Regions from separate parts of the Allobosea sp. 05T438 genome, predicted to be linked through region 2. Evidence: riboswitches for the same ligand, from Rfam matches in the RefSeq annotation. Region 2 holds a riboswitch; each other region holds the start of a gene.
The links. A riboswitch is a leader RNA that binds a small molecule or an ion and turns the genes downstream of it on or off. The one in region 2 is predicted to bind thiamine pyrophosphate.
Positions count from the first base shown of each region.

Region 1: another riboswitch for thiamine pyrophosphate. It lies ahead of thiO (glycine oxidase ThiO); the one in region 2 lies ahead of thiC (phosphomethylpyrimidine synthase ThiC).
Region 3: another riboswitch for thiamine pyrophosphate. It lies ahead of AC1DIN_RS10340 (LuxE/PaaK family acyltransferase); the one in region 2 lies ahead of thiC (phosphomethylpyrimidine synthase ThiC).

Region 1 covers NZ_JBFTKQ010000002.1:119,578-122,848, forward strand. The annotation lists gene AC1DIN_RS04365 (thiazole synthase) at 1-721, opposite strand, end outside; gene thiS (sulfur carrier protein ThiS) at 723-920, opposite strand; gene thiO (glycine oxidase ThiO) at 904-1,899, opposite strand; TPP riboswitch at 1,977-2,078, opposite strand; tRNA gene AC1DIN_RS04380 (tRNA-Ser) at 2,276-2,366, shown strand.
Region 2 covers NZ_JBFTKQ010000007.1:93,941-97,211, reverse strand. The annotation lists gene AC1DIN_RS16040 (OmpA family protein) at 1-668, shown strand, start outside; gene AC1DIN_RS16035 (hypothetical protein) at 1,064-1,306, shown strand; TPP riboswitch at 1,376-1,480, shown strand; gene thiC (phosphomethylpyrimidine synthase ThiC) at 1,560-3,271, shown strand, end outside.
Region 3 covers NZ_JBFTKQ010000003.1:400,562-403,832, reverse strand. The annotation lists gene ggt (gamma-glutamyltransferase) at 1-823, opposite strand, end outside; TPP riboswitch at 962-1,089, shown strand; gene AC1DIN_RS10340 (LuxE/PaaK family acyltransferase) at 1,179-2,255, shown strand; gene AC1DIN_RS10335 (acyl-CoA reductase) at 2,261-3,271, shown strand, end outside.

The sequences.
Region 1 (3,271 bases), on a different contig from region 2:
CGCGCGCCTCGATCGGCTGCGCGGCGAAGGCCTGGCGGCCGGCGCGGATGGCGAGCGCGAAGGCCTCCGCCATCGCCGCGGGGTCGCCCGCCTTGGCGACGGCGGTGTTGAGCAGGATGCCGTCATAGCCCATCTCCATCGCCTGTGCGGCATGTGAAGGCAGGCCGATACCGGCATCGACGACGAGCGGAATGTCAGGGAAATGCTGACGCATGCTGCGCAGGCCATAGGGGTTGTTGAGCCCCCTGCCCGACCCGATCGGTGCGCCCCAGGGCATCAGCACCTCGCAGCCGGCATCGAGCAGCCGCCCGCCGATGACGAGATCCTCCGTGGTGTAGGGAAAGACCTTGAAGCCGTCATCGGCGAGGATGCGGGCGGCCTCGACCAACGCGATCACATCCGGCTGCAGCGTGTCGTCCTCGCCGATCACCTCGAGCTTGATCCAGTCGGTGCCGAAGACCTCGCGCGCCATCTGTGCGGTGGTCACCGCTTCCTTGACGGTGTGACAGCCCGCCGTGTTCGGCAGAACCTTGACGCCGAGCTCGCGGATCAGCGCCCAGAACGCCTGCCCGGCGCCGCCGGCCGATTCCCGCCGCAGCGAGACGGTGACGACCTCGGCGCCCGAGCGCTTCACCGCCTCGGCCAGGATCGCGGGAGACGGATACTGCGCTGTACCGAGGAAAAGCGGATTCTGCGGCTCGAAACCATAGAAGGACGCCATCTCAGCCTCCCTGCATCGGCGCGACGACCTCGATGCGGTCGCCATCGTTCAAAGGCATCTCGGCCCGCTTGCGCGCCGGCACGAACTCGCCGTTCACCGCCGTCGCGACGATGCGGCCGCCATAGCCGAGCTCGGCCAGCGCCTCCGCCAGCGTCTTCGCGGCGATTTCCTGCGGCGCGCCGTTAAGCAGCAAGGTCATGCAGCATCTCCGGTCTGGATTGCGGATTGGACACGGCTTCCGCCGCCATCCACGCCATCGCGGGGCTGAGCAGGAAACCGTGGCGGTAGAGTCCGTTGACGTGGATCACCCGCCCGCGGCGTGTCAGCCGCGGCAGGTTGTCGGGAAAGGCCGGGCGGGCATCGGTACCGATCTCGACCACCTCCGCCTCGCCGAAGGCTGGATGCAGCGCATAGGCCGCGCCGAGCAGCTCCAGCATGGCGCGGGCCGAGATGCGGCTGCGCTCCCCGCTCTCGATCATCGTCGCACCGACCATGAAGAGCCCGTCGGCACGCGGCACGATGTAAAGCGGGATACGCGGGTGCAGCAGACGAACCGGCCGCGACAGGCTGATATCGTCGCTCCGGAGCAGCAGCATCTCACCCTTGACGCCGCGCAGTTCCGGCAGGACATCGCGCGCAGCCAGCCCGCGGCAGTCGAGGACGATATCGGCATCGAGATCGGCCGGTTCGACCGCACTGTCGAAATGGATGACGGCGCCGTTCGCGACCAGCCGCTCGCCCAGAGCGGCGATCGCCTGTCGGGGATCGAGATGCGCCTCCCCAGAGAAGAACAGACCGCGCGAGAATCGCCCGGCGAGATCGGTCTCCAGCCCGGCGATGGCCTCGCCGTCGATATCCTCGAAATGGCTGGTTCGCTGGCCGAAGCGGCGCAGCTCCGACCGATCCCGGCTTGGCGCGACGACGAGCGTGCCCTTGCGGACGACGCCGCCGGCATGACGCTCCCACCAGTCGGCTGCCTGCTGCCCTAGCCGGATCACCGGCTCCTCGGCGCTCTCGCCCTCGCACCAGGGCGCGAGCATGCCGCCAGCATACCAGGAGCAGGCCTCGGCCCCGACGCGCGGGCCGCGTTCATGCACGGTGACGTCAGCGCCGCGCGCCAGCAGTTCGGTGGCGCAGGCGAGACCGACGACGCCGGCGCCGACCACCGCGACTGTCAGGCCTGACTGAGGACGTGCTGCCGTCATGCTTTCCCTGCTCCCGGGAAGGCAGCGGCCTGAGGCGCGAGCAACTTGTCTGCGAGCCGAAGACCGTTCCCTTCGCCGGCATTACCCGGATCAGGTGCGATGGGTTGGCGCAAGCCACGCCTCTCAGCCTTTCGGCACCCCAACGGACAACAGCAATTTAGTGGCAGCGCCGCCGGGGAGCAAGCCAGGCCGGCGCAGGGCTCCGTTGCGGCGGCCTCTTACCTCTCGAGCACTCCCTTCACACGGGAGTGGTCGAGCGCCGCGTTCGCGCGAATGCACAGGTCGTACGAAGGAAGTTATCGGCGAGGCTTGTCAAAGGCCTCTGCAATCAGGCATAGAGCCTCTCGCCGGAGACGTGGCCGAGAGGCTGAAGGCACTCGTTTGCTAAATGAGCATACCCCACAAGGGTATCGAGGGTTCGAATCCCTCCGTCTCCGCCACTTCTATCTGCACTAAGCAGATGATTTAATTGAGAAATCGGGGACCGGAAGTTGCGGATACCCAAACACTCCCTCTCGCTCGCAAGTCACCTGGGTGGCGCGAGGTGCGATCATTCATTGAGCAATGCGCTCCGGTTCGCGCCATAAGCAGACTCTGGCTGCCGCCCCGAGCCAGACATTCACAGGTTTGCCTTCGTGGTCTGGTGGCGCCCCAAGTGAGACATTCGCCACGAGGCGCCTGACAAGCGGGGTCGGCCGCTTGCCGACGTCTGAGATGTCTGCTTAAGGGCGTTTCACTTCGGCAACGTCCCGCTTCCGGGCCTGGCCAATCATACCAAAGGCGGTTGAATTCCAGACCGCATTGGCGAAGCAGAAGTAGATCTGTTGCCGCAGTGGGCGAGCGTCGGCGAGCTGCGGATTGCTTCGACCAGCGGCTGTCGCCGGAGATGCAGCGTCGTGACCCGCGCCTTTGGCGCGAACGTCGATCGACTTGTATGTCCGGCCGAAAATCCCATACTAGGCTATAATATTTAGTATTCGAGCGCGTGTCCTCGCGGGAGGAGTATCATGCGAGCGCGGAGTATCCTGGGTTCCTCACCGGTTGCTTCGGCCGCAGACACACCGTGCGAAACGGGGGCCGCCGGCATTCCCCAAGCTGAAAGCGTCAGGGCTCAGCTTGGTCGCATCCTGAAAAGCCCGGATTTCGATGCGACGGAGCGGTCGCGGAAATTTCTGGACTATGTTGTCGAGGAGGCTATCGCGGGCCGCGCCGACCGCATTAAGGCGTATGCGATCGCGGTCGAGGTCTTCGGGCGGGATGCCTTGTTCGACGCGCACTCCGACCCGGTCGTCCGCATTGAGGCTGGGCATCTTCGGCGCGCGTTGAAACTCTTCTATGTCACCGC
Region 2 (3,271 bases):
TCACCGTCACCGATGAGGAGGGCCGCCTGATCCGCCGTATCCGCATCGATCGCGACGACCGCGAGGTGGTGATCATCGACAACACCTTGCGTGACCGTCCCGGACGCTTCGCCGATGATGTCGTCGTGCTGCCGCCGCCGCCGCTGCCGATCCCGCGCGAGCGCTATATCGTCGATGCCGATCAGGCCGACGAGGCACTGATCTACGAGACGATCATGGCGCCGCCGATCGCCGCGATCCCGCGTCGCTACACGCTCGACGAGGTCCGCTACTCGCCGGATCTTCGTGCCCGCATGCGCAGCGTCGATATCGATACGATCAACTTCGACACCGGTTCCTGGCAGGTTTCGCCGGACCAGGGCCAGCGTCTGGCCGTGATCGCGGATTCGGTCCGGCGGGCCCTGCAGAGCTCGCCCAACGAGGTCTTCCTCGTCGAGGGGCATACCGATGCCGTCGGCTCCGATGTCGACAATCTCTCGCTCTCGGATCGCCGGGCCCAGTCGGTCGCCGAGATCCTGACGCGCGACTTCCAGATCCCGCCTGAAAACCTGACCACCCAGGGCTATGGCGAGCAGTATCTGAAGGTTCAGACCCAGGACGCCGCGCGCGAGAATCGGCGCGTGACGCTGCGGCGCATCACGCCGCTGCTGACCGGTCAGAACCGCTGATCCCGCACGGGGCTGCTCCATGGGCAGCCCCGTTCTTTGCGGCGCGCGAGGAACCCCCGCACGCCCACGGCGGTTCCTCTTCCGGAGGGAGAGCCGATGGGAGATGCAGCCATGAAGATGTCCGCTCTGGCGATGGCAGGCCTGATGCTCGCGGGTTACTTCGCGCCGTTTCCGGCATCGGCTCAGAATGCTCCTCCTGCGGTGAAACAGCGTGCTCCTGGCGTGCCGGTGAGGCCACGTGCAGATGAGACCGTTCGGCCGCCGCCCGGCGAACGGGCCGCCCCGCCGCMCGCCGACAGGCGCGAACCGCGCGATGACGGAGCACAGGCTGGCCCGCCGCAGCCCGGTCGCGATCTGCCGATGCCGCGTGCGGTGCCGTCGATCATCAGGCCCTGATGCCGTTCAGGATTTGGCAAGGCGGGCGCATTAGCGTCGCCGGCATGAGCGACGCCGTCTCCCTTGCCCGCAGCATCGTCACGATGCAGGCCGCCTCGACGCAGCAGGCGCTGTCCGCCGAGATGATCAAACAGAACGCGCAGGCCGATCAGAGCCTCGTCACCATGCTCCAGCAGAGCGTCGACCAGAGCAAGGCGATGCTCCCGGCCGGGCAGGGCGCCCTTGTCGACCGCTCCGCCTGAAGAATTCCCGCCTTCTGATCGTCTGCCGCATCACCCGTTGCCAAGCGGCCTCGCTGCGCCTAACCTCCGTACCGTTCCGAGGGGTGCCCGCAAGGGCTGAGATGGCTTCCGAAGCCGAACCCGTCGAACCTGATCCGGGTCATACCGGCGGAGGGACTGGAACGCGATCGCAGGGCGCAAAGCCTTGCCCGCAGACAGCGACTGAACCGCTTCGACGCCGGATCTCCTGACCTGTACCAAGGAGGAGATCCCCATGAATGCCCATATCAAACCCCAGAAGAACAGCGTCAAAACCGCGCCGCAAAGCGTGACGACCGGCCCGATCATCGGCTCGCGCAAGATTTATGTCGCAGCCCCCGAACATCCCGAAATGCGCGTGCCGTTCCGCGAGGTCGTGCTGACCACCGATGCCGAGCCGCCGGTGCGCATCTATGATCCCTCCGGCCCCTATACCGAGACCGAGGCGAAAATCGACCTCAACGCCGGGCTGACGCAGCCGCGCCGGGCCTGGCTCGATGCCCGCGGCTTCCAGACCGTGCCCGGCCGGGCCGTCACCGCTGCCGACAACGGCCATATCAGCGAAGCGCAGCTCGTGCCCGCCTGCCCGGCGCAGCGCCCGATCCTCGAGGCGAAGCCGGGCCAGATGACGACGCAGTACGAGTTCGCGAAGGCGGGCATCATCACGCCCGAGATGATCTATGTCGCCCATCGCGAGAATCTCGGTCGTGCCGCCATGCTGGAAGGCGCGCGGGAGCGGCATGCCGATGGCGAGAGCTTCGGTGCCAGCGTGCCGGAATTCGTAACGCCCGAATTCGTCCGCGACGAGATCGCCCGCGGGCGCGCGATCATCCCGGCCAACATCAACCACCCCGAGCTGGAGCCGATGGCGATCGGCCGCAACTTCCTGGTCAAGATCAACGCCAATATCGGCAACTCCGCCGTCACCTCCGGCGCGGCCGAGGAGGTCGAGAAGCTGGTCTGGGCGATCCGCTGGGGCGCCGACACGGTGATGGACCTCTCCACCGGCCGCAACATCCACAACATCCGCTCCTGGATCCTGCGCAATTCGCCGGTGCCGATCGGCACGGTGCCGATCTACCAGGCGCTGGAGAAGGTCGGCGGCGATCCGATCAAGCTCGATTGGGAGGTGTTCAAGGACACGCTGATCGAGCAGGCCGAGCAGGGTGTCGACTATTTCACCATCCATGCCGGCGTGCGGCTTCCTTACGTCCCGCTGACCGCCAACCGCGTCACCGGCATCGTCTCGCGCGGCGGCTCGATCATGGCGCGCTGGTGCCTGGCGCATCACCGCGAGAGCTTCCTCTACGAGCGCTTCGACGAGATCTGCGAGATCATGCGCAAATATGACGTCTCGTTCTCGCTCGGCGACGGCCTGCGCCCCGGCTCGATCGCCGACGCCAACGACCGGGCTCAGTTCGCAGAACTCGAGACGCTCGGCGAGCTGACCAAGGTCGCCTGGGACAAGGGCTGCCAGGTGATGATCGAGGGCCCCGGCCATGTGCCGATGCACAAGATCAAGGAGAACATGGACAAGCAGCTGCGCGAATGCGGCGAGGCGCCGTTCTACACGCTCGGACCGCTGACCACCGACATCGCGCCGGGCTATGACCACATCACCTCCGGCATCGGGGCTGCGATGATCGGCTGGTATGGCTGCGCCATGCTCTGCTACGTCACGCCGAAGGAGCATCTCGGGCTGCCGAACCGCGACGACGTCAAGACCGGCGTCATCACCTATCGGATCGCGGCCCATGCCGCCGACCTCGCCAAGGGCCATCCGGCGGCGAAGATCCGAGACGACGCGGTCTCCCGCGCCCGTTTCGACTTTCGCTGGGAGGACCAGTTCAACCTCGCGCTCGACCCCGACACGGCGCGGGAATTCCACGACGAGACCCTGCCGAAGGACGCCCACAAGGTCGCCCATTTCTGCTCGATGTGCGGGCC
Region 3 (3,271 bases), on a different contig from region 2:
AGGGTGGCGGCGGGCCGACGATCTCATAGCCGCGATAGGAGCCGCGGATAGGCTCGCGCATCTCGATGCGGTAATTCGCCAGATCGGCCTGATCGATCAGGCCGCCATTCGCCGCCATATAGTCGGTCAGCGCGCGCCCGAGCCGCCCGCCATAGAGCGCCTCAGGCCCTTCCGCCGCGATCAGTTTCAGGCTCGCGGCATAATCGGACTGGATCAGCCGCATGCCGGGCTGAAGCGGCTGGCCGCCCGGCAGGAGCATCGCCGCGAGGCCCGGGTCGCGGGCGAGATCACCGGCATTGTCGGTGATGCAGTTCGAGAGATATGGCGTGACGATGAAGCCGCGCTCCGCCAGCCCGATCGCAGGTTGCAGCACCTCGGCCAGCGGCAGCGTGCCGAAGCGTGCCAGCGCCTCGCACCAGCCCTTGAGCGCGCCCGGAACGGCAACCGCCTTGGCGCCAACGACGTTCTCGCGGTCGCGGGTGTCGCGTTGCCTGCCGATCTCGTCGGAAAGGCAGTCATACATGTCGGGCGTCGCATGGCCCGGCGCGGTCGAGAGATTGTCGATCACGACATGGCGTCCATCCGCGAGGCGGATGTGACTCAGGCCGCCACCGAGAATGCCGACCATCATCGGTTCGGCGACGGTCAGCGCGAAGAGCGAGGCGACAGCGGCGTCGATCGCATTGCCGCTGCCGAGCAGCATCTGCGCGCCCGCCGCCGAGGCGAGCGGATGATTGGTGACGACCATCCCGCGCGAGCCCGTGGCCGGCTTCTTTTCGCAGGTAAAGGAGGCGATGCGGGGTGGCGGCGCAGGAACGTTCATGGCCGGCACAGAAACGGTTTTGAAGGCCCGCGTCGAGCCTCTTCTTCAGCATGCGCGCCATGTCCCGGCTTCTCGCCGAAAGCGGCGGGCCCTGCGCCGGCAATGCTTGACAAGCCATGGCCCGAAGCCCCACCTAAATCCCGTTCCCAGGGGGGCCTCGCTAGGAGGCTGAGATTCCGCCCGCGGGGCTTTTGGCCCGGCAACGCGGTGACCCTCCGAACCTGATCCGGATCATACCGGCGTAGGGATGCGGGACATGCGGCCGTCACGGGCCCTGATTCCAGCTTGCGCCCATGATCCTGTTGCGATCGACGCTCCCGGCTTGCCCGCGAACGTCCGAACGGAGTGAGCCGCAGTGACGCAAGCCGAGATCATCGAGGCGCTCCTCGCGTTCATCTCGCTTCCCGATGCCACGGAAGCCGAATTCGAGGCGATGGCGCTGAAAGTCTTCGCCTATCAGTTCCGCAACAACGAGCCCTACAGGCGCTTTGCCCTGCAGCGCGGCCGTACGCCGCTTTCGGTGAGACGCTGGCGCGACATCCCGGCCGTGCCGATCACCGCCTTCAAGGACCTGACGTTGAGCTGCATCCCGCCGGAAGCGGCTAGCCATGTCTTCATGACGAGCGGCACGACGCAGGGCGTGCGCGGCCGCAGCTACCACCCGACGCTCGATGTCTGGAAGGACTCGATGCTGGTGAACTTCCGCAAGCGCTTCATGCGCGACCGCGAGCGCATCCGCATGGGCGTCCTCTTCCCAGATGAGACGGCACTGCCGAATTCCTCGCTCGCCTGTTATCTCTCGCTCGCCCGGCGCGAATGCGGCACGTCCGATTCACAGGTCTTCATCAACGCTGCGGGTCTCGATCTCGACCAACTGCTATCGACGCTCGCCCAAGTCGAAGCGAGCGGTGAGCCCTATTCCCTGCTCGGCGCGAGCTATTCCTTCGTGCCCGTGCTGGACGCGCTCGCCGCGAGCGGCCGGCGCTTCGCCCTGCCGGAGGGCAGCCTGATCCTCGACACCGGCGGCTTCAAGGGCCAGTCACGGGAGCTCGGCCCCGATGAGTTCTATGACGGGCTCGCAGCCGCCTTCGGCGTGCCGCGCTCGGCCTGCATCAACATGTACGGGATGACCGAGCTGAGTTCGCAGCTCTACGATGACGGAAACGAGACCTGCCCCTCGGTCAAATCCGGCCCGCACTGGATCCGCAGCCGCGTCGTCGATCCGCTGACCGGGGCGGACCTGCCGGAAGGCCAGCGCGGCGTCATCGTCCATCACGACCTCGCGCATTTCAACTGCGTTTCCGCGATCCTGACCGAGGACGCCGGCGAGATCGTCCCGGGTGGCTTCAAGCTGTTCGGCCGCGTCGACGGCGAAGCCTCGAAGGGCTGCTCGGTCGCGGTTGCCGAGTTCCTTGCGGCGGCGCGGGGCTGACCGCCGTGATCGAGCACGCAGGCCATCTGCCCGGCCTGGACCGCGAGGCGCTGCGCTGGCGCGAGGTCAGTCACAGTGCCTGGGGCGAAAGCGTCACTATCGCGCTGCCGGAGCTCGACGAAGCACAGGCCGCGGCTCTCTGCGAGCATGTGCGCAGCAATGCACGCGCCCGGCTGAAGCAGATGGACACCGCCCGCATCGTCACCGCGATCGACGCCGCCGTCGCGCGTCTGCTCGACCGCGGGCACCCGCTCCGACGCAAGGCCGAGCATCTCCTGCCGATCGTCACCGGCTATGATCGCGAGACGGTCCGCCTCGGCCTGACCGGCTATCTCAAGACCTTCCGGCGCCCGCAGCTCCTGCGCTTCCTAGCCGAGGATTTCGCCAATCCCGCCGTGCTCGAAGGTTTCCAGCCGACGCCCAAGGGCGGCTACCTGCGCGCCCACGGCCCGGAACTGCTGCTGCATGTCTGGGCCGGCAACGTCCCGGCGCTCTCGCTCTGGAGCCTTATCTGCGGATTGCTGGTCAAGGCGGGCAGCGTGGGCAAGCTCGCCTCGGCCGAGCCGTTGACCGCGGGGTGGTTCGCCAGCCTCCTCGCGGAGATCGACCCGGAACTCGGCGAATGCCTCGCGATCGTCTGGTGGAAGGGCGGCGAAGCGGCCGCCGAACCGGTTTTCCTGCGCGAAGCCGACACCGTCATGGCCTATGGCGGCAACGACACGCTCGCGGCCCTGCGCGCCAAGCTGCCGGTCACCACGCGCTTCCTGCCGCATGGCCACAAGATCGGTTTCGGTGTCATCGCCCGCGAAGCGCTCGACAGCCGCAAGGCACCGGCGCTCGCCCGGCTCGCGGCCCATGACGTCGCCCGCTACGAGCAGCAGGGCTGCTACTCGCCGCAGCTGCTCTTCGTCGAGCGCGGCGGACGGGTCGCCCCCGCCGAATTCGCGCGCTACCTCGCGCAGGAGCTCGGCGCCCTCGTCCATCGCCATCCACGCCGCGCCCTGTCGCAAGGCGAA